4 regions of the Mesobacillus sp. AQ2 genome follow, and region 1 is predicted to be linked to each of the others. Evidence: riboswitches for the same ligand, from Rfam matches in the RefSeq annotation. Region 1 holds a riboswitch; each other region holds the start of a gene.
The links. Region 1 has a riboswitch for cyclic di-AMP ahead of QNH36_RS10900 (potassium channel family protein). Riboswitches for the same ligand answer to the same signal wherever they lie in the genome.
Positions count from the first base shown of each region.

Region 2: it holds a riboswitch for cyclic di-AMP, as region 1 does, so the genes downstream of both, QNH36_RS02555 (TrkH family potassium uptake protein) here and QNH36_RS10900 (potassium channel family protein) in region 1, are expected to answer to the same signal.
Region 3: it holds a riboswitch for cyclic di-AMP, as region 1 does, so the genes downstream of both, QNH36_RS02660 (dicarboxylate/amino acid:cation symporter) here and QNH36_RS10900 (potassium channel family protein) in region 1, are expected to answer to the same signal.
Region 4: it holds a riboswitch for cyclic di-AMP, as region 1 does, so the genes downstream of both, QNH36_RS20215 (TrkH family potassium uptake protein) here and QNH36_RS10900 (potassium channel family protein) in region 1, are expected to answer to the same signal.

Region 1 covers NZ_CP126080.1:2,172,728-2,177,061, forward strand. Annotated here, with positions in the region: gene QNH36_RS10885 (hypothetical protein) at 108-272, shown strand; gene QNH36_RS10890 (PspC domain-containing protein) at 314-502, shown strand; gene QNH36_RS10895 (GNAT family N-acetyltransferase) at 584-1,129, shown strand; cyclic di-AMP (ydaO/yuaA leader) riboswitch at 1,287-1,436, shown strand; gene QNH36_RS10900 (potassium channel family protein) at 1,513-2,169, shown strand; gene QNH36_RS10905 (TrkH family potassium uptake protein) at 2,170-3,492, shown strand; gene QNH36_RS10910 (3-ketoacyl-ACP reductase) at 3,614-4,330, opposite strand.
Region 2 covers NZ_CP126080.1:500,487-504,820, reverse strand. Annotated here, with positions in the region: gene QNH36_RS02565 (DUF1129 family protein) at 1-241, shown strand, start outside; gene QNH36_RS02560 (GNAT family N-acetyltransferase) at 737-1,183, shown strand; gene QNH36_RS02555 (TrkH family potassium uptake protein) at 1,228-2,577, opposite strand; cyclic di-AMP (ydaO/yuaA leader) riboswitch at 2,675-2,824, opposite strand; gene QNH36_RS02550 (hypothetical protein) at 3,014-3,169, shown strand; gene QNH36_RS02545 (cupin domain-containing protein) at 4,028-4,334, opposite strand, start outside.
Region 3 covers NZ_CP126080.1:522,004-526,337, reverse strand. Annotated here, with positions in the region: gene QNH36_RS02660 (dicarboxylate/amino acid:cation symporter) at 1,037-2,260, opposite strand; cyclic di-AMP (ydaO/yuaA leader) riboswitch at 2,347-2,483, opposite strand; gene QNH36_RS02655 (class I SAM-dependent methyltransferase) at 2,786-3,595, opposite strand; gene QNH36_RS02650 (DUF3231 family protein) at 4,230-4,334, opposite strand, start outside.
Region 4 covers NZ_CP126080.1:4,015,417-4,019,750, forward strand. Annotated here, with positions in the region: gene QNH36_RS20205 (BMP family lipoprotein) at 1-169, opposite strand, end outside; gene QNH36_RS20210 (potassium channel family protein) at 332-988, opposite strand; gene QNH36_RS20215 (TrkH family potassium uptake protein) at 1,001-2,341, opposite strand; cyclic di-AMP (ydaO/yuaA leader) riboswitch at 2,522-2,663, opposite strand; gene QNH36_RS20220 (diacylglycerol/lipid kinase family protein) at 2,944-3,837, shown strand; gene QNH36_RS20225 (M6 family metalloprotease domain-containing protein) at 3,872-4,334, opposite strand, start outside.

The sequences.
Region 1 (4,334 bases):
GATTTTATTTTTCGCACTTTTTGTGAGAAGCGTAAAATTAACAACTAAAAAGTTGAGACATTAAGTAATGGGTAACTCATAAATCCTAGATGGGTGGTTGTTTGAATATGAAGAATTGGCAATATACGCTGTATTTATTCATTCTTGGTGTTATTTCCTTCATCACAAAGGAAATCGTAACCTTTGCTATGTTAGGAATAATTTTGGTTTCCCTCAATAATATTCATTTCACCCTGTTAGAAATAAGAGATAATCAAAAGAAAGCTGACTAAAAAGCAGTATTCATTTTAGTTTCGATAAGAGGATGATTTAAATGAATAAAAAGTTAAGAAAGTCTTCAAAAGATAAGTCGATAAGTGGCGTCTGTGGGGGCATTGCTGAGTATTTTGGAGTTTCTTCTTTTTCAGTAAGACTAATTTTCATTTTATTGCCTGGCGCTAATGTACTGCTTTATTTAATTCTGGCTAATACGATGGCTGATAGTCCGCCTTCATTATATTAATCAAGGTGTGTGATGGAGGCATCTTTTATAGAATTAAAGGTGAGTACTTCTATGAATTTTCTGGGTGGAGGTCGTATATGAATGGCTAAAATTCAACCAATGGAAACAAACAGGCTTATCCTGAGGGAACTTAGTGAAGAGGATTATGAAGATATTCATGAATTTAAGTCAGATAAAAAAGTGGTTAAATATTTAACTTGGAGTCCTAATAGCAGAGAACAAACATTACATAGCCTTAAAAAGCAGATTGCTTTTCAAAACGAAGAAAACCGACAAATCTATGTTTTAGCGGTTGTAATAAAAAATACTAAAAAAGTCATCGGTAATGCTTTGTTTATGGTAAGAGATCAAGACTTTATAACAGCGGAAATCGGATATTTTATTAACTCAAACTACTGGAAACAAGGATACGGAATTGAAATTGTTAACGGATTATTATATTTAGGGTTTAATACTATGGATATCCATAGGATATATGCAGTATGTGATGCAGAAAATGCTGGTTCAGTCAATCTTTTAAGGAGAATAGGTTTCCGGCAGGAAGGTCATTTTATTAAAAACTTGAAGGTAAAAGGACAATGGAGAGATCATTTTCTATTTGCTATGTTAAAAGAGGAGTTTAAATAAGTTTCCTCGTTGGGATTTTTTTTAGGTTAAGGTAAGCCTCCAGTGTCTCACAAGACTCCGTAAGGTAGACTTTGTTCAAAGCAGTAAACGTAAACTATGACCAAGAAATGTTTGACAAAGGAAAAAGAAAGGCGTAGCTTATTATATTATTCCCATATAGACCTTTTTGCCGAATCTTTGAGCGGGGGAACCAATTTCTGATAAACATTGTTTATCTTGGGGTGAATCTTAGCATATTAAAGCTAGGAAGGGATACTCTCAGTCCCTAATCCGACAGCTAACTCCGCAGGTGCTATAGAGAGAAGGGTTGATGAACGCCATTGGCCATTCTTTAGTATAGAATGGTCTTTTTTATTTTTAAATAGAAGGGATGTGTAGGAGCAGTGAAAAAGCAATATGCTGTTTTGGGCTTGGGCCGTTTTGGAGGAAGCCTTGTAAAAGAGTTCTATGAATTAGGTGCAGAGGTTTTAGCAATTGACATTGATCAGGATAAAGTCGATCAGTATTCTCAATATGTTACCCATGCCGTACAATTCAACGGTATTGATGAAGAAGGGCTTAAACAAGTCGGGATAAAAAATATTGATCATGTTTTTGTTTCTTTTGGAGGGAATATTGAATCAAGTGTTTTGACATGCCTGATTTTAAAGGAAATGGGTGTACCCAAGGTCTGGGCCAAAGCACATAATGATAATCATGCAAAAGTTCTTGAAAAAGTCGGTGCAGACCGGGTGATCCATCCGGAGCGTGATATGGCTAAAAGGATTGCGAACCATATATTCTCTGATAAGATCATTGATTACATTGAGTTGTCGGAAAAGTATAGTATGGTTGAGATTGTTGCTACGAAAAAAATACATAATAAGTCATTAACGGACCTGGATATAAGGGCGAGATATGGATGCAATATTGTAGGCATTCTAAGAGGGCAAGAAATCATTGTTTCCCCTCCTGCAGAAGAGGTCATTTCTATGGGAGATGTACTGATTGTGATGGGCCGCAACTCTGATATTAACCGTTTCGAGAAAGAGGGGGTATAGGTGAAACACCGCGTCATTAACCTGAATCCTTCTCAGCTACTTGTTTTGGTCTTTGCTGTGTTTATCTTCATAGGCACGATTTTGTTGAAATTGCCTTTTGCAACGGAGGACTCAATTACCTGGCTGAATGCTTTGTTCACAGCTACATCAGCTATGACAGTTACAGGTCTGGCTGTCGTTGATACAGAATCAGCCTTTACTCTATTTGGTGAAATAGTGATTGTCTCCCTGATTCAATTGGGAGGACTGGGAATCATGTCTTTTGCAATCCTTATCTATATGGTGTTAGGGAAGAAAATTGGAATCAAACAGCGGATCGTCGTGCAGCAGGCATTAAATCAAACATCTATCGGCGGGGTTATCTTGTTAGTCAGGAATTTGTTCATCTTTTCCTTAACGATTGAAGCAATTGCCATGCTCCTGCTGGCTATCCGCTGGGTGCCCCAATTTGGTTGGGGTAAAGGGCTTTATTATAGTTTTTTTCATTCCATTTCAGCGTTTAACAATGCCGGTTTTGCATTATGGTCCGACAGTTTGATGGGATTCGTGGGGGATCCAATCATCAATATTGTGATTACATTGCTATTTATCATTGGGGGAATCGGATTTACGGTTTTAGCTGACATGTGGAGGAAAAAGCGCTTCCGTAAATTGAGCCTCCACTCCAAGATGATGATCATCGGTACATTCATTATTAACCTCGTGGCAATGTTCATTATTTTTATCCTGGAATACCATAACCCCAATACACTCGGAGGATTGAATTCACTAGGTGATAAATTGTGGGCTTCTTATTTCCAGGCAGTAACACCGCGAACTGCGGGATTTAACTCCCTGGATATATCGGCCTTACAGGAAGATACGATCTTCTTATTTTTAATCCTTATGTTCATAGGTGCAGGAAGTGCATCTACTGGGGGAGGCATAAAACTAACAACGTTTTTGGTCATATTATTTTCGGTCATTACGTTCCTTAAAGGAAAAGAAGAAACCGTGCTCGGAAAAAGGGCAATCAGCCTTACGATTGTTTTGCGTTCATTGGCGATCTCGACAATTGCACTTTTTTTAATTTGTTTGGGGATTTTTATTATGAATATTACGGAAGAAGCTCCATTCATTCAAGTTGTTTTTGAAGTTATATCGGCATTTGGTACTGTAGGATTATCAATGGGAATAACAGGGTCACTTACCGCAATTGGGAAAGCAGTGATTATATTTGTTATGTTTGCAGGGAAGCTAGGCCCATTGACAATGGCTTTTTCTCTTGCAAATGCAACTGAATCACGAATTAAGTATCCAAGGGAAGATGTACTCACAGGGTGAGGCATTTCCGCTATTACCTTTAATGAAAATAAATGAAAATCGCTTAACAATGACGTTAAGCGATTTTTTAATTTCTATTATCATCAGTGGTTTTTAGTCATAGCTACTGGTCTTCCAAGACTTAAGGATTGGTTGACCATAATCCAGCTGTTTTCACAAGAACTCTTGGATGCAGTTTCAATCCTGCAACAAGAAGGTCTGCTAAATCCTCTGGCTGCATGACATTTTCAGGGTTCCCGCTGATCAGATTGCTTTCGACAGCGAGGTCGGTTGCCACAGTACTTGGTGTCAAAGCCGTTACGCGCACATTATTTTTCCTGACTTCAAGCATCAGTGATTCTGTCAGTCCGAGGACTGCGAATTTAGAAGCAGAGTAAGCACTAGTGACTGGCGCTCCTTTTTGGCCAGCAGTGGAGGAGATATTCACAATGTCTCCGGATTTTCTTTCGATCATTTCTGGCAGAACCGCTCTTGTAACGTTATAAACTCCCATCAGGTTTACGCGGACAATCTTTTCCCATTCTTCAGGGGATAAATCCATAAAGCCGCCAAACTTTGCGATTCCTGCATTGTTGACTAGAATATCAATCGCACCCAGGTCTGATTTGATATGCTCCACGGCATGCTGTACCGCTTCAAGATCAGATACATCTGCTGAGGCAGCGGAAATATTAACATCATACTGCTCGAGTTCTTCAGTCAGTTTTTCAAGATTGGACATCGTTAAGCCAATCAATCCTAGATTAACTCCTTCTTTAGCCAAAGCAATCGCAACTGCTCGTCCAATCCCTCTGCCTGCCCCGGTTACAATAGCTGTTTTTCCTTTTAGTGAAATCATGCTA
Region 2 (4,334 bases), 1.7 Mb from region 1:
CTGGATCATCGTCCTCTGTGCTGTGATTTTCATTGGTGCAGCTCTTTACACCAAAACCTGGTTCACTGTCCTGATTCCTTTATTTATATCCATTGGTTCAATTGCCACCCGATTCATCCCGGATGAAACAAACAATGATTCCCTGTACATCACGATTATTATCCTTACATTTTTACTTGCATCAGCTGTGTTAATCGCCATCTATTTTTACCAGAGAAAAAAAGAGCAAAAGAAAATTTAATATTTCAAAGGAGCTCAACTAAGTTAAGCTCCTTTCTGTATTTTAGTGGATCTCATGCTCAGGATAAATCAATTCATTGTCAACAAAAATCCTGCACTCAACGGTTATTGCACCGCCGAGGCTGACTTTAATATGCTGGTTGTTCCAAGAAAAATTGGATGCACCTATGCACAGCCGAACTGGTAAAAATCAAAGAAAATTTCCAAGTCGCCAAAAAAGTTGTGAACATCGCCAATAAAATTATTTTTTCGCCAAAAACATGGCAAGCAGGTCCAAATAGGAACGCTAATGCCTTTCAAACAAGGATGTAAACAGATTCTATACTGAAATAGAACGACATTTTTTAAAAATACAGTCTTGAGCACCCTTTTCATGGTCAAACTGCAGATAATGATGGCATTAACCAATTAGCAGGGTTTCACCAAGAAGGACTTCGTGAACAATTGTCGTATATAATAAGGCTAAAATCTATAGTCATTTTGAGAGGGTGAACGCATGGCGCTGAGCTTTAAAATCGCTGACGAAATGGAGCTGCACGAAATCTATGAATATGCTGGAGTCAACCGTAAAGAAGCAACAAATCACGATTCAGAAGATAATCAGCAAAAAATGATTGAAGCATATGAGCATTCTGCGAAATATAATGCTTATTTTGTTTGCTTGATGGATGCCGACACACTTATTGGCTGGGTTCAAATTGATAAAGCATTCGATTACTTAACGGGGGATGAAATCGGCTGGATCAATGATTTATATGTAAAAGCGCCCTACAGAGGCAAAGGCTATTCCAAATTATTGATGGAAGAAGCGTTTAAGGAGTTTCGTAAAAACGGATATAGCGATGTAAGGCTGAACGTCTATTCACACAATGAAAAAGCAATAAAGTTATATGAGAAAATGGGATTTAAGGATGTCAGCAAATTCATGAAGATTTCTTTATAATATCAAAAAAAACGCTGTTGAGGCTCAACAGCGTTTTTTTACTTTTACCCCACAATCAATCTTTCTTTCGGATAATGGCATTTAGGCTCTGCTTTTCCACGGTTAAACAAGAAAATGAAGGACAGGATCCCGATTCTTCCGATAAACATCATGGCAATGATGACGACCTTCCCTGCGTAACTCAGATCAGGTGTTATCCCCATTGACAAGCCAGTTGTTCCGAAAGCAGAACTGACCTCGAACATGATTTCCATCATCGAGAACTTCTCTGTTGCATTCAAAATGACCACCGCAGCAAAACAGAGGATGATCGCCAAAAAGCTTACGACCACTGATTTCCGGATATCTTCTTCATGCAATTCACGGCCAAATACCTTGATCGAGTTATGCCCTTTTGCAAAGTTGATAATGACCAATAATATTACAGCGAAAGTCGTCGTCCGTATTCCCCCGCCCACCGAGCTTGGCGAAGCCCCGATGAACATTAAGAAGCAAAGAAGCAGCAATGTCGGGTCAGAAAAATCACTGACATTCATCGTAGCAAGGCCGCCATTCCTGGTGGATGACGATTGAAACCAGGCAAAGAAGAAGGATTCATGCCAATTATAATCTTTAAAAAAGTGATTATACTCAAACAGCAAGATGGCGAATGCACCGAAGAACATCAGTGCAAAAAAGGTCAAGGAAGTCACCTTGGTATACAAAGAAAAATGGGTTCGATTGTGTTTTTTGCGATTCAGGAAAAATTCCTTCAATTCGACCAAGACAGGGAATCCAATCGCACCCAGGGTCAGCAGAATAATGTTCACAGTCTGCACAAAGTAATCATTCGCAAACGGAATCATCGAGCTTCCCGTAATATCAAATCCCGCATTGGTCGTTGCACTGACAGCCGCAAACGCTCCCTGAAGATACGCTTCCTCCCATGTCGGAAAATACCCTAGAAAATAAGTCCCTAAAATCAACGCTCCCAGTGCTTCAATCAACAGGATGATAATCAAAATCTGCCTCATCAGTTTGACCAGGCCCGACATTTGGGATTGGTTCTGGTCCGTCATGATTAACTGCCGGTCTTTAAGGCCGATTTTTTTTCGCAGCACCAGCCAAAAAAATGTACCGAGCGTCATGATTCCGATTCCACCAAACTGGAGGATGAACATTAGGATAAAAATGCCGGTTGTGCTGAAGGTATCCGGCGTAGACACGACAGCAAGACCGGTTACACTCACCGCACTCACTGCTGTAAACAAGACATCAATGAATGTCCAGCTCACCCCCGGCTTCAACGCGATTGGCAAGCTAAGTAACGCAGCCGAGATCAAAACAGCGAAAACATAAAACAAAACAATGATCTGAGCCGGCTTTAAGCGATTCCTTCTCAAAATATTGACCAAAGATACCCCTTCTTTACTTTTCAACTTATACGGGATAGAATCCCCATCCCTTAAAAAACCACAAAAAAACCATCCCAAATAAAGAATGGCCATAAGACCCTTCTCCCAACCGCGCTTACGGAGTTAGCTGTCGGATTAGGGATTGAGAGCATCCCCTTTTAGCTGCACACGCTAAAATTCACCCCAAGATAAAATCAATTTATCCAAAAATGGTTCCCCCGCTCATAGGATTCAGCAAAAAGGTTTGTTATTAAAATGAATACATATAAATTACTCCTATATCATTTTGGTGTCAATGCCCATTTTACAGTTTAGCCCAGATTGGAGGCGATAGGACAGTTCTTCCGTCTAACTTAGGCAAGATACGAGCACATATTGATACTACTTTAGTAAATACTAATGCTGATAAAACGATAACTGAGGAGGAATCCATAATATGCAACAGAATCAACAAAAAGCAAAAAGCGGCAATGCTGCAACTGCCGGATTTGCAGGCACAGATGCACAGCAAGTAAAACAGCAAATCCAAAAAGATGTACAGGCAGGCCAGGGAGCGATGACCTCCCGGGAAGCAGGAGCCATGCGGGATTAAAAAACCACTTTAGAGTGGTTTTTTCTATGTTCATAATCGTTTTGTCCATTTTTGTACTTCTCATTGCTCCACTTTTTCTAGCTTCTTTCTTAATACCCTTAGCCCTGATTAATCCCAGGACTATTTTTGACAGCTATTACTCTTAGCACCCCAAACCTGTCTAAATCCAGAGCTTTTTTTGACAGCTTTTACCCTTCCACCTTCAAACCTGTCTAAATCACGCGCTTTTTTTGACAGCTTTTCCGCCTTCAGCATCAAACCTGTCTAAATCCAGAGCTTTTTTTGACAGCTTTTCCTCTTAGCACCCCAAACCTGTCTAAATCACGCGCTTTTTTTGACAGCTTTTCCTCTTAGCACCCCAAACCTGTCTAAATCACGCGCTTTTCTTGACAGCTTTTCCCCTTTCACCATCAAACCTGTCTAAATCACGAGCTTTTCTTGACAGCTTTTCCGCCTTCAGCATCAAACCTGTCTAAATCACGGGCGTTTTTTGACAGCTTTTCCCCTTAGCACCCCAAACCTGTCTAAATCACGCGCTTTTTTTGACAGCTTTTCCTCCTCCACCCTCAAACCTGTCTAAATCACGGGCTTATTTTGACAGCTTTTCCGCCTTCAGCATCAAACCTGTCTAAATCACGGGAGTTTTTTGACAGCTTTTCCCCTTCCACCCTCAAACCTGTCTAAATCACGCGCTTTTCTTGACAGCTTTTCCCCTTCCACCCTCAAACCTGTCTAAATCACGGGCTTATTCTGACAACATTTCCTCAAAACACCGCAAACTTGTCTGAATCCTTAATCGGGAGATCAAGTCACGTAAAATATTAAGGGACACGAGAACGTCTCGTGTCCCATCCAAACCTACATATTCTTGCTCTGCTGAAGAAGTTGGGACTTTCCTGTGCGTTCCCATTCTTCTACTGTCTCATATGCTTTTTCTGGTGTGTATCCTTTTCCGACAAGCACACCCATTAGAATGAATTCCTGCAGGATGTGTGTAGCGTTGATTCCTCTTTTCACGTCCTCCAGTCCTTCTTGCACTAAAAACTCGGTGTGTTTTACCCATTCGTCCGGGGTCTTTCCAAAAACCTCTGGAACTCCATTGCTCGCTACTGGTCTTTCCATTGCATCTGCATGGGTCACATGCACTGTACCAAATGGATGGTTT
Region 3 (4,334 bases), 1.7 Mb from region 1:
AATAATCCCTCTTAGTATCCAACTATATGGAAGAGATTTGTTTGTTAAATCACTATATCAATGATTCTAAATTACTGGTTGAAGATGTTAATCCAGCGTCATTATTTTGACAGGTTCGGCGGTTGAAGCCGATAAGCTGTCAAGATAGCATCGGTATTTTGACAGGTCCGAGGGTTGAAGCCGATAAGTTGTCAAGATAGCATCATTATTTTGACAGGTTCGGGGCTAGAAGCCGAAAAGTTGTCAAGATAACATCGGTATTTTGACAGGTCCGAGGGCAGAAGCCGATAAGCTGTCAAGAAAGCATCGTTTTTTGGACAGGTCCGAGGGCAGAAGCCGAAAAGTTGTCAAGAAAGCATCGGTATTTTGACAGGTTCGGGGGTTGAAGCCGATAAGCTGTCAAGAAAGCATCGGTATTTTGACAGGTTCTGGAGTTGAAGCCGATAAGCTGTCAAGAAAGCATCGTTTTTTAGACAGGTCCGAGGGCAGGAGCCGAAAAGTTGTCAAGAATACATCGGTATTTTGACAGGTTCGGGGGTTGAAGCCGAAAAGTTGTCAAGATAGCATTGTTATTTTGACAGGTTCGGGGGTTGAAGCCGAAAAGTTGTCAAGAATACATAGTTATTTTGACAGGTTCTGGGGCAGAAGCTGATAAGCTGTCAAGATAGCATCGGTATTTTGACAGGTTCGGGGGTTGAAGCCGAAAAGTTGTCAAGAATACATAGTTATTTTGACAGGTTCTGGGGCAGAAGCTGATAAGCTGTCAAGATAGCATCGGTATTTTGACAGGTTCGGGGGTTGAAGCCAAAAAGCTATCAATCATCCAGGATGATGCGGGTAGTTAGTGGCTAGTTCTTGACTCAAAACATCGTTCAGAAACCATGTTGCCATATCTGCTGCTATTTCCCACGCTAAAACCTAGCAAGCCTTTTCCTTATAATAAAAAAACAAGCGAATTATGAAAAATTCGCTTGCAAATAAATCCGTATCCTAAGTTTTGAACCGGGCCACTAACAATCTTCACCGGCTCCTTTTTTTACGCTTTTGTAGTTTCTCTTTTTCCTTCCGTCTCTGCTACAATCACGGCACAGGCAGCATCACCTGTGATGTTTACAGCCGTGCGAGTCATGTCTAGCAAACGGTCAATTCCGATAATCAGGGCGATCCCTTCCACTGGCAGGTTAACGGATTGGAGGACCATCGCCAGCATGATCAGCCCTACTCCCGGAACACCCGCTGTTCCTATGCTGGCCAGAACAGCTGTCAGGACAACGGTGATCAGTTGGGTTAAGGTCAGATCCACGTTAAATACCTGTGCGATAAAAATTGTCGCTACCCCTTGCATGATGGCCGTACCATCCATGTTGATTGTCGCACCGAGCGGTTGAACGAAACTGCTGATTGACTCAGGGACTTTTAGATTTTTCTGTGCGGTGCTCATGGAAAGCGGCAGGGTAGCATTGCTGCTCGAAGTACTGAAAGCAACGCCCATCGCCGGGGCAAACCCTTTAAAGAACCAAATCGGACTTTTCTTTGCCAACAGTGCCACCGAAGATCCGTAAACGAAAATGGAATGAATCAGAAGTGCCAGCAGGACAACAGACATGTAAAGGCCCATGGCTTTGATGGCATCGAGTCCCTGGCTGCCCACTGCTGAAACAATCAGTCCGAATGTACCATATGGTGCAAACTTCATCACCAGGTTGACTAAGTACATTAACAGGTCATTCCCCTGTTCAACGAGGTTCAGTATCCCTTTCGTTTTGTTGCCAAGCATGGTCAGGGCGAAGCCGACAAAGACGGAGAAGGTGATGATTTGGAGCATGTTTCCTTCTGCAAAGGCTTGGATAGGATTTTTAGGGATAATATTTAACAGCGTATCAGAAACCGGCGGAGCTTCTTTTGACTGGAACTCCGCATTGGCGGTGTCAAAAGTACCGACATTACCAGGCTGGAAAACATAGCTCAGAGAGATGCCGATGATGAGAGCCATAGTCGTAGTCATAAGGAAATAAGAAATGGTTTTAAGGCCGATCCTGCCAAGCTTCTTCGGATCGCCAAGTCCCGCGGTTCCAAGTGTAATCGAAAAGAAGACAATTGGCACTACGAGCATATTGATAAGGTTTAAAAAGATTTTCCCCAGCGGTGTGAACACAAACTGATCGAGCTGCGGAAAAATGCCGGGTGCAAACAGATTGATCAGCAGCCCAGTGATTCCGCCGGCTATAAGGGCTATGATAATTTTGGTAGACAGTTTCATAAAGGTAACCTCCAAGTTGTGAATATTTTCCTGAAAAAGGCAATAAAAATACACAGAGGCAAAAACCACTGTGCATGAATGCAGTGTTTTCCTCTCAACACGCCTACGAGGTTAGCTGTCGGGTTCGGGTTTTGAGAGTACCCTACCTGTTAAGGATTCACCCCAATTACTAAAAAAAGTAACAATTGGTTCCCCCGCTCAAAGGATTAAGCGATTATGTATTATTTTTTTAATATAATATCAGGTTTATCCGATTTTGGGAACAAAAAAAATTTTCCTGATTCATCCCGTTGGCAATCTTCCCCCCTTGGAACCGACTAAATAACTAATTGATCCTTATGGCCTTTTAACTAATTTTATTGTTTGCAATTTTGACCAAAATCCCTATAAAACCTAAATCTAAAACGTATGACGAAATCTGATAGTCACGATATATCAGTTTTTTTCACAACAAAAATGCCGGGTGAATTCCCTCCGTTTACAACTCCATTGTAATTATCTTCTTTTCCCCATTTTTCTAAAATGTTACTTCTTCCTGCCAATATAAAGTAAGTGTGTTGAAACCCCAAGAATACTAGGGTCAGTAGCTTTTTCTTTTATTAAATCAATAATTTTTCTTACTTCTTGATCACCTTTATCTCTCCAATAACTCCAACTATCATTGTTAAGTATCGCTCCTGGATTCGAACCTATTAAATCCAATGTTTCAAATCCTTGTGATTCCATAAAAGGATTGATGTCTGCAATATTAAAATAATACGCCCCTGTAAAACGTCCCTCATCAGCGTGGTTAAAGCAACCTGTTTGAGAAAACCGATTAATGGTATCCATATTATCATTCGGCTTCCAATTCATCGGATTTATCAGCGATGTAAGTATGTGCCTAATTCTGGGCATAAAAGCAACGAAAACTAGTCCGCCTTTTTTGGTTACTCTATTTAACTCTTCGACAGCCTGGATACGTTCATCTTCTTTTTGTAAATGATACATAGGACCAAGCATTAACGATGCGTCGAATTGTTCATCTTTAATCATATTAAGCTCTCTGGCATCCGCTGCATAAAACCCTTCGAATTGCCCTTCTAATTTCAATTCCTTAGCTTTATCTTTTGCGATTTCAACTAATCGTGGGGTTAAATCCGTGAGTGTTACCTTATAACCTTCTTTTGCAAGTTCCATTGAATACTTGCCGGGTCCAGCACCATTATCAAGGACGTAACCATTTTGGGGCATATGTTTTTTTATAAAATGCCAATTCACTTGGAATTCAATTGGTTCACGCTCTAATCTTCCCCACTCATCAAATTGATTGTAATAGTTAATGATTTTATTCATTATTTCACCCATATTCCACTTTTTATCTAATGAAAAGCCTTCATATCCTTTTAAGCTAAACTCCCTCGTTATTCAATAAGACCTTCATAAGAGTGCTTTAATCCTTCTTGCAAGTTTATTTTCCTTTAAAATCCTGCAGATCTTTTAAAAGACCGGAATTACATCCATGATTAACCGAGCGTCACAAATAAGGGAGATAATAAACCCAATATAACGAAATGCTTAATCGTAATCATCCATCCAATACAACACATCTGGTACTGGGGTAAATTATATCTCCATAGAAAAGTGGTCTTTGTCTATCCATCGTTATAATTCATCTTTTCATAAACTTTACTAAACTGTATTATTCTTCCTGATAAGGAATAATCCTTCTATAAATTAACCTACTTCCTTAATTTAATAAAAGAATTCAATAAAAAGCGGCCGCTCAGGCTACAGGTTTCCCACCTGAAATGCACTAAGAGAGACCGAGAATACCCAGTTATAATGAAGCTTTTTCAGCATTCCTTTTCGTCATCACTCCTTGCATTTTCCTGGCTGAAAAGTTTTTATTAACTGCTTTACATGTGTCTTCCACGTTGAACCTAAAAAAAAGAAGCGCCTATGATCAGGCGCTTCCCTGTGAACATTGCTACTCTTCCCCTTTAATGAGCTTTTCCCGATCCACAAACATCGGAGGCTGCTCGAGCCAGCCTCTTTCAATAATCATCTGGGCTCCATCTTCGGAATAGGCTAA
Region 4 (4,334 bases), 1.8 Mb from region 1:
TCAGTCCGGCAAACGCTGCATCACTAAAAGATTGATCGCCAAGTCCGACGTCAGACAACATGATGCCAATTTTAACCCTTTCCTTCGCCTTCAACTCTGTGTTGGCGCAGCCAGCAAGTCCCCCTGCGAGTAAAACTGCGATAAAAAATATATACATAATTCGTTTCATCTTGATGTCCTGCTCCCTTTTCAAGTAAATTTATATTTATTTCATCGGCCACCGTCTATTTTTATTAATGCCAGAACAGAAAGTCTATTTTTTGTAAATTTTCAAAATAGTGAACGAATAAAAAAGCAGGCTGTCTTCTTCCCAGCCTGCCTCATACTGTCATTATTTAATTTTCGCGAATTTATGCAAGTCGCCATTTTCTCCCAGGACGATCAGAATATCTTCTGCTCGAAGTGTCTTTTCAGGATCTGGAGAAATATCGACCTTATTTGCTGTTTTGACGCCGATTACGGTAATATTGTATTTTGCACGGAGATTGATTTCAATCAGGTTTTTGCCTGCCATGCTCATTGGCAGCTTGATTTCCTCAATACTGTAATCATCTGAAAGCTCGATGAAATTCAATACATTCGGGGACGCCATCAGTTGATGGGCAACACGTTCCCCCATGTCCCGTTCAGGGAAGATGACTTTGTCAGCGCCAACCTTGAATAATACTTGTGCATGGTGTTTGTTGAGCGCTTTGGCCACGACATTGGAAACGCCCATTTCTTTTAAAATCAGAACGGTAAGGATACTTGCCTGGATATCATCGCCAATTGCCACGATGACCGTCTCGAAGTTCCTGATCCCCACAGCCTTCAAGGTTTGCTCATCAGTTGAGTCTCCGATTACCGCATGTGTAACAAACTCTTTATATTCCTCAATATGCTGCTCGCTCTTATCAATCGCCAGCACTTCATTTCCTTCATAATACAGTGTTGTCGCTACACTGGACCCAAAACGCCCCATCCCGATTACTGCGTATTGCTTTGCCATAATATACTCCTCCTACCCAATCATCACTTTTCCAGCTGGATATCGATAGTGATCCTCTTTTCTTTTTTTTGCCACTGCATAAGCAAGTGTCAATGGACCAACCCGGCCCGCAAACATCGTAATAAGTATTAAAATTTTCCCGAATGAGGACAGCTCAGGGGTCAAGCCCATTGAAAGTCCTACAGTCGAAAAGGCTGACACCACTTCAAAAAAAATCATAAGAAAATCTTTTCCCGGTTCTGTGATAGTTAACACCATCGTCATGGATATCACTAAGAAAATAGCAATAAGTGTAACCGTCAAAGACTTGGAAACGATGGAGAAATCCATCCTCCTTCCAAAGAAGGTCACATCTTCCCTGCCGCGGATTTGCGATTTGACAGCACCGATCAAGACGGCAAATGTGGTAGTCTTGATCCCCCCTCCTGTTGATCCGGGAGAAGCGCCAATAAACATCAGGAAGATGATCAAAAACAAGGTTGATTGTTTTAAATCAGGAATGCTTAAGGTATTTGAACCCGCAGTCCTTGGAGTGACAGCCTGATAAAATGCCCCGAAAATTTTACCAGCCGCTGATAAAGGCTTCAGGGTAGCAGGGTTATTATACTCCAGGATAAAAATCAGGAGAGCCCCGCCAACTACCAGAATACTTGAAACAGATAGTGCCATTTTCGAATGCAGGGACAAGCGGCGAGTGCTTCGATACTCGAATAGTTCATTCATTACAATGAACCCGATGCCTCCCAGGCTGATCAGTGACGTCACCGTAAGATTGACGATCGGGTCTTCAGCATAGGCAGTAAGGCCCCTGAAACCTCCCATCAAGTCAAATCCGGCATTATTAAAGTTTGACACTGCGTGGAAGAAGCCGAAATAAATAGCTTTTCCCGCAGCCATATCCTGCGAAAACCTGAATGATAACAGGATTCCGCCGACAATCTCGGCAGTTGCTGTGAAAATCAGGATTCTTTTTACAAGCCTTACGACTCCTTCAACGTTCTCGTTGTTGAAAGACTCCTGGATGATCAATCTTTCTTTTAATGAGATTCTTTTCCCCAAGATGAATGCGAGCAATGTAGCAAAGCTCATAAATCCTAAACCGCCGACCTGGATCATCGACAGGATGACCACTTCTCCAAAGGCAGTAAAGGTGTCACCGGTATCCACGACAACCAGCCCTGTCACACATGTAGCCGATGTTGCAGTGAAAAATGCATCAAGCAGCGGAAGCCCCTTACCATCAGTTGTAGCAGAGGGCAGTGACAGCAGCAATGCCCCCAGCAGGATAATCGTCCCAAAACCTAAGACGAGTATCTTTGGAGGGTCCAGCTCAATAAACAATCTCCTACGCATGGTGTTTTCCTTCTTTCCTTAGTATGAGGAATTACGCGTCTAATATTTCCTGGCAGGGAGTTATGTTTAACTGGTTCAAGATATAGCCGGCATATCTAAAATCACGCAAAACAAAAAAGCCCCCGGAGGCTAAAAGATTTCAGCCTTGTGGACTTTTGAATAGTCGTCACACAAGCTTCATCTTCCTCTTCTGTAACGCTTGCGAAGTTAGCTGTCGGATTAGGACTCAGAATAGCCCTGCCTTTTGAAAAGGCTTCACCCCAAGTGGACGCATCCACAATATTGGTTCCCCCGCTCCTGCCGGATTCAGCGATTTAGAAATATGAAACTCATTCAGTTTTTTGTTCCAGAAATCTGAAACTGTTGTAATCATACTCCTCCGGATTTCGGTTGTAAACATGAAAAGGAACGCAAAAATGACTTATTTTATTCATTTCTTCCCAATAATGACATGAAATCAAGGACTTTCTCACTGAATCGCTGTTTTTCTTTGTTTTACACTTCTGTTAACTCATTAACACCTTTCTCCACACCTGTACGCGGTTTATAGCCGGGGAATTAAAGGTAAATAATAAGTCAAAACAGTTTGGAGGTTGTTGCGGATGAAAGCGATGGTTATAGTGAATCCTTCTTCAGGTAAAGAAAAAGCGAATGATTATGCAGAAAAAATTGAAGAAACATTGCGAAACAATTATGAGGACATAGAGATCAGAAGAACGGAAAAAGAGGGAGATGCCGCTGCATTTGCCACCGAAGCATGCGTTGCTTTATATGATGCGGTCATCGCTATGGGCGGTGACGGAACCATCAATGAGGCCATCAATGGACTGGCCGAACAGGCACACCGGCCCGCTCTCGGCATAATACCGCTTGGGACAGTCAATGATTTTGCCAGGGCACTCAATATTCCGCTGGAACCTTATGAGGCCATCTCTATTTTAGAAGAGCAATATCTTCGTCCTGTTGATGTCGGAAAGGTCAATGAGTCTTATTTTGCCAATGTTCTTGCAGTTGGGGCGATCGCAGAAGCATCTTACAACGTAAGCGCCGAGCAAAAAACCAAACTTGGCCCACTGGCTTATTTTATGGAAGGTACAAAATCCTTCCTGAATGGCGAAGCTATTAAAATTAGTGTTGAACACGAAGGAGGGAAATGGGAAGGCGAGACTTTCCTTTTGCTTACTGCCCTCACAAATTCTGTTGGCGGATTTGAGGCACTTGCCCCTGAGGCAGACGTGAATGATGGTAAATTCCACACTTTTATCATAAAAAAGTTATCCATCCCAAAAATTGCAACCCTAATCCCTTCACTTTTGAGAGGAGAATTGGAAGAAAGCAAGGAGGTCGAATATATACGCACCTCCTATCTGAATGTATCCTCCAACAAACCTCATGTGGTCAACATCGACGGAGAAGAAGGCGAGCCGCTTCCATTCAGTGCAAAAGTTCTTCCAGGACATCTGAATATTTTTGTACCGGTCATTAAAAAAACCTGAGCAGGGATCACTCCTTGCTCAGGTTTTTTCAGCCTTATTTCACGCTTGAATTAAAGTTATAGAAAAATTTAGCCGTGATTGATCCATCTTTGTTTTCCTTGATGTTCGTCACGTGGATTCCAGAATCAGCAGGTGTATCACTTAAGCCTTTCCAGAAGTAGTAAGAACCAGAGTGTACATTTCCAGAAACAGGAGTGATCTTGCTGCCAGTCTTGAAGAAGTCACCAGCATCGCCGCGATTCATGTTCTTCTCAAGGTTATACAAACCATCTGCCTGAAGGACGGATAATCCATAGTGCGTTACCACATCGCCATTGCTTGCCGTCTGTGACTGGTTGTACTGGAAGCGCTTGTTCATCCAGTTTTCAACATTATTCGGACGGAACCCAGCTGTCTGGTATAAGTTAATGACATTTTCATCCACATGCCATGCAACTAGACCATGGGCGTTTTCACCCTGACGGATCATACCTTTGTTAAAACCATCCTGTTGCATG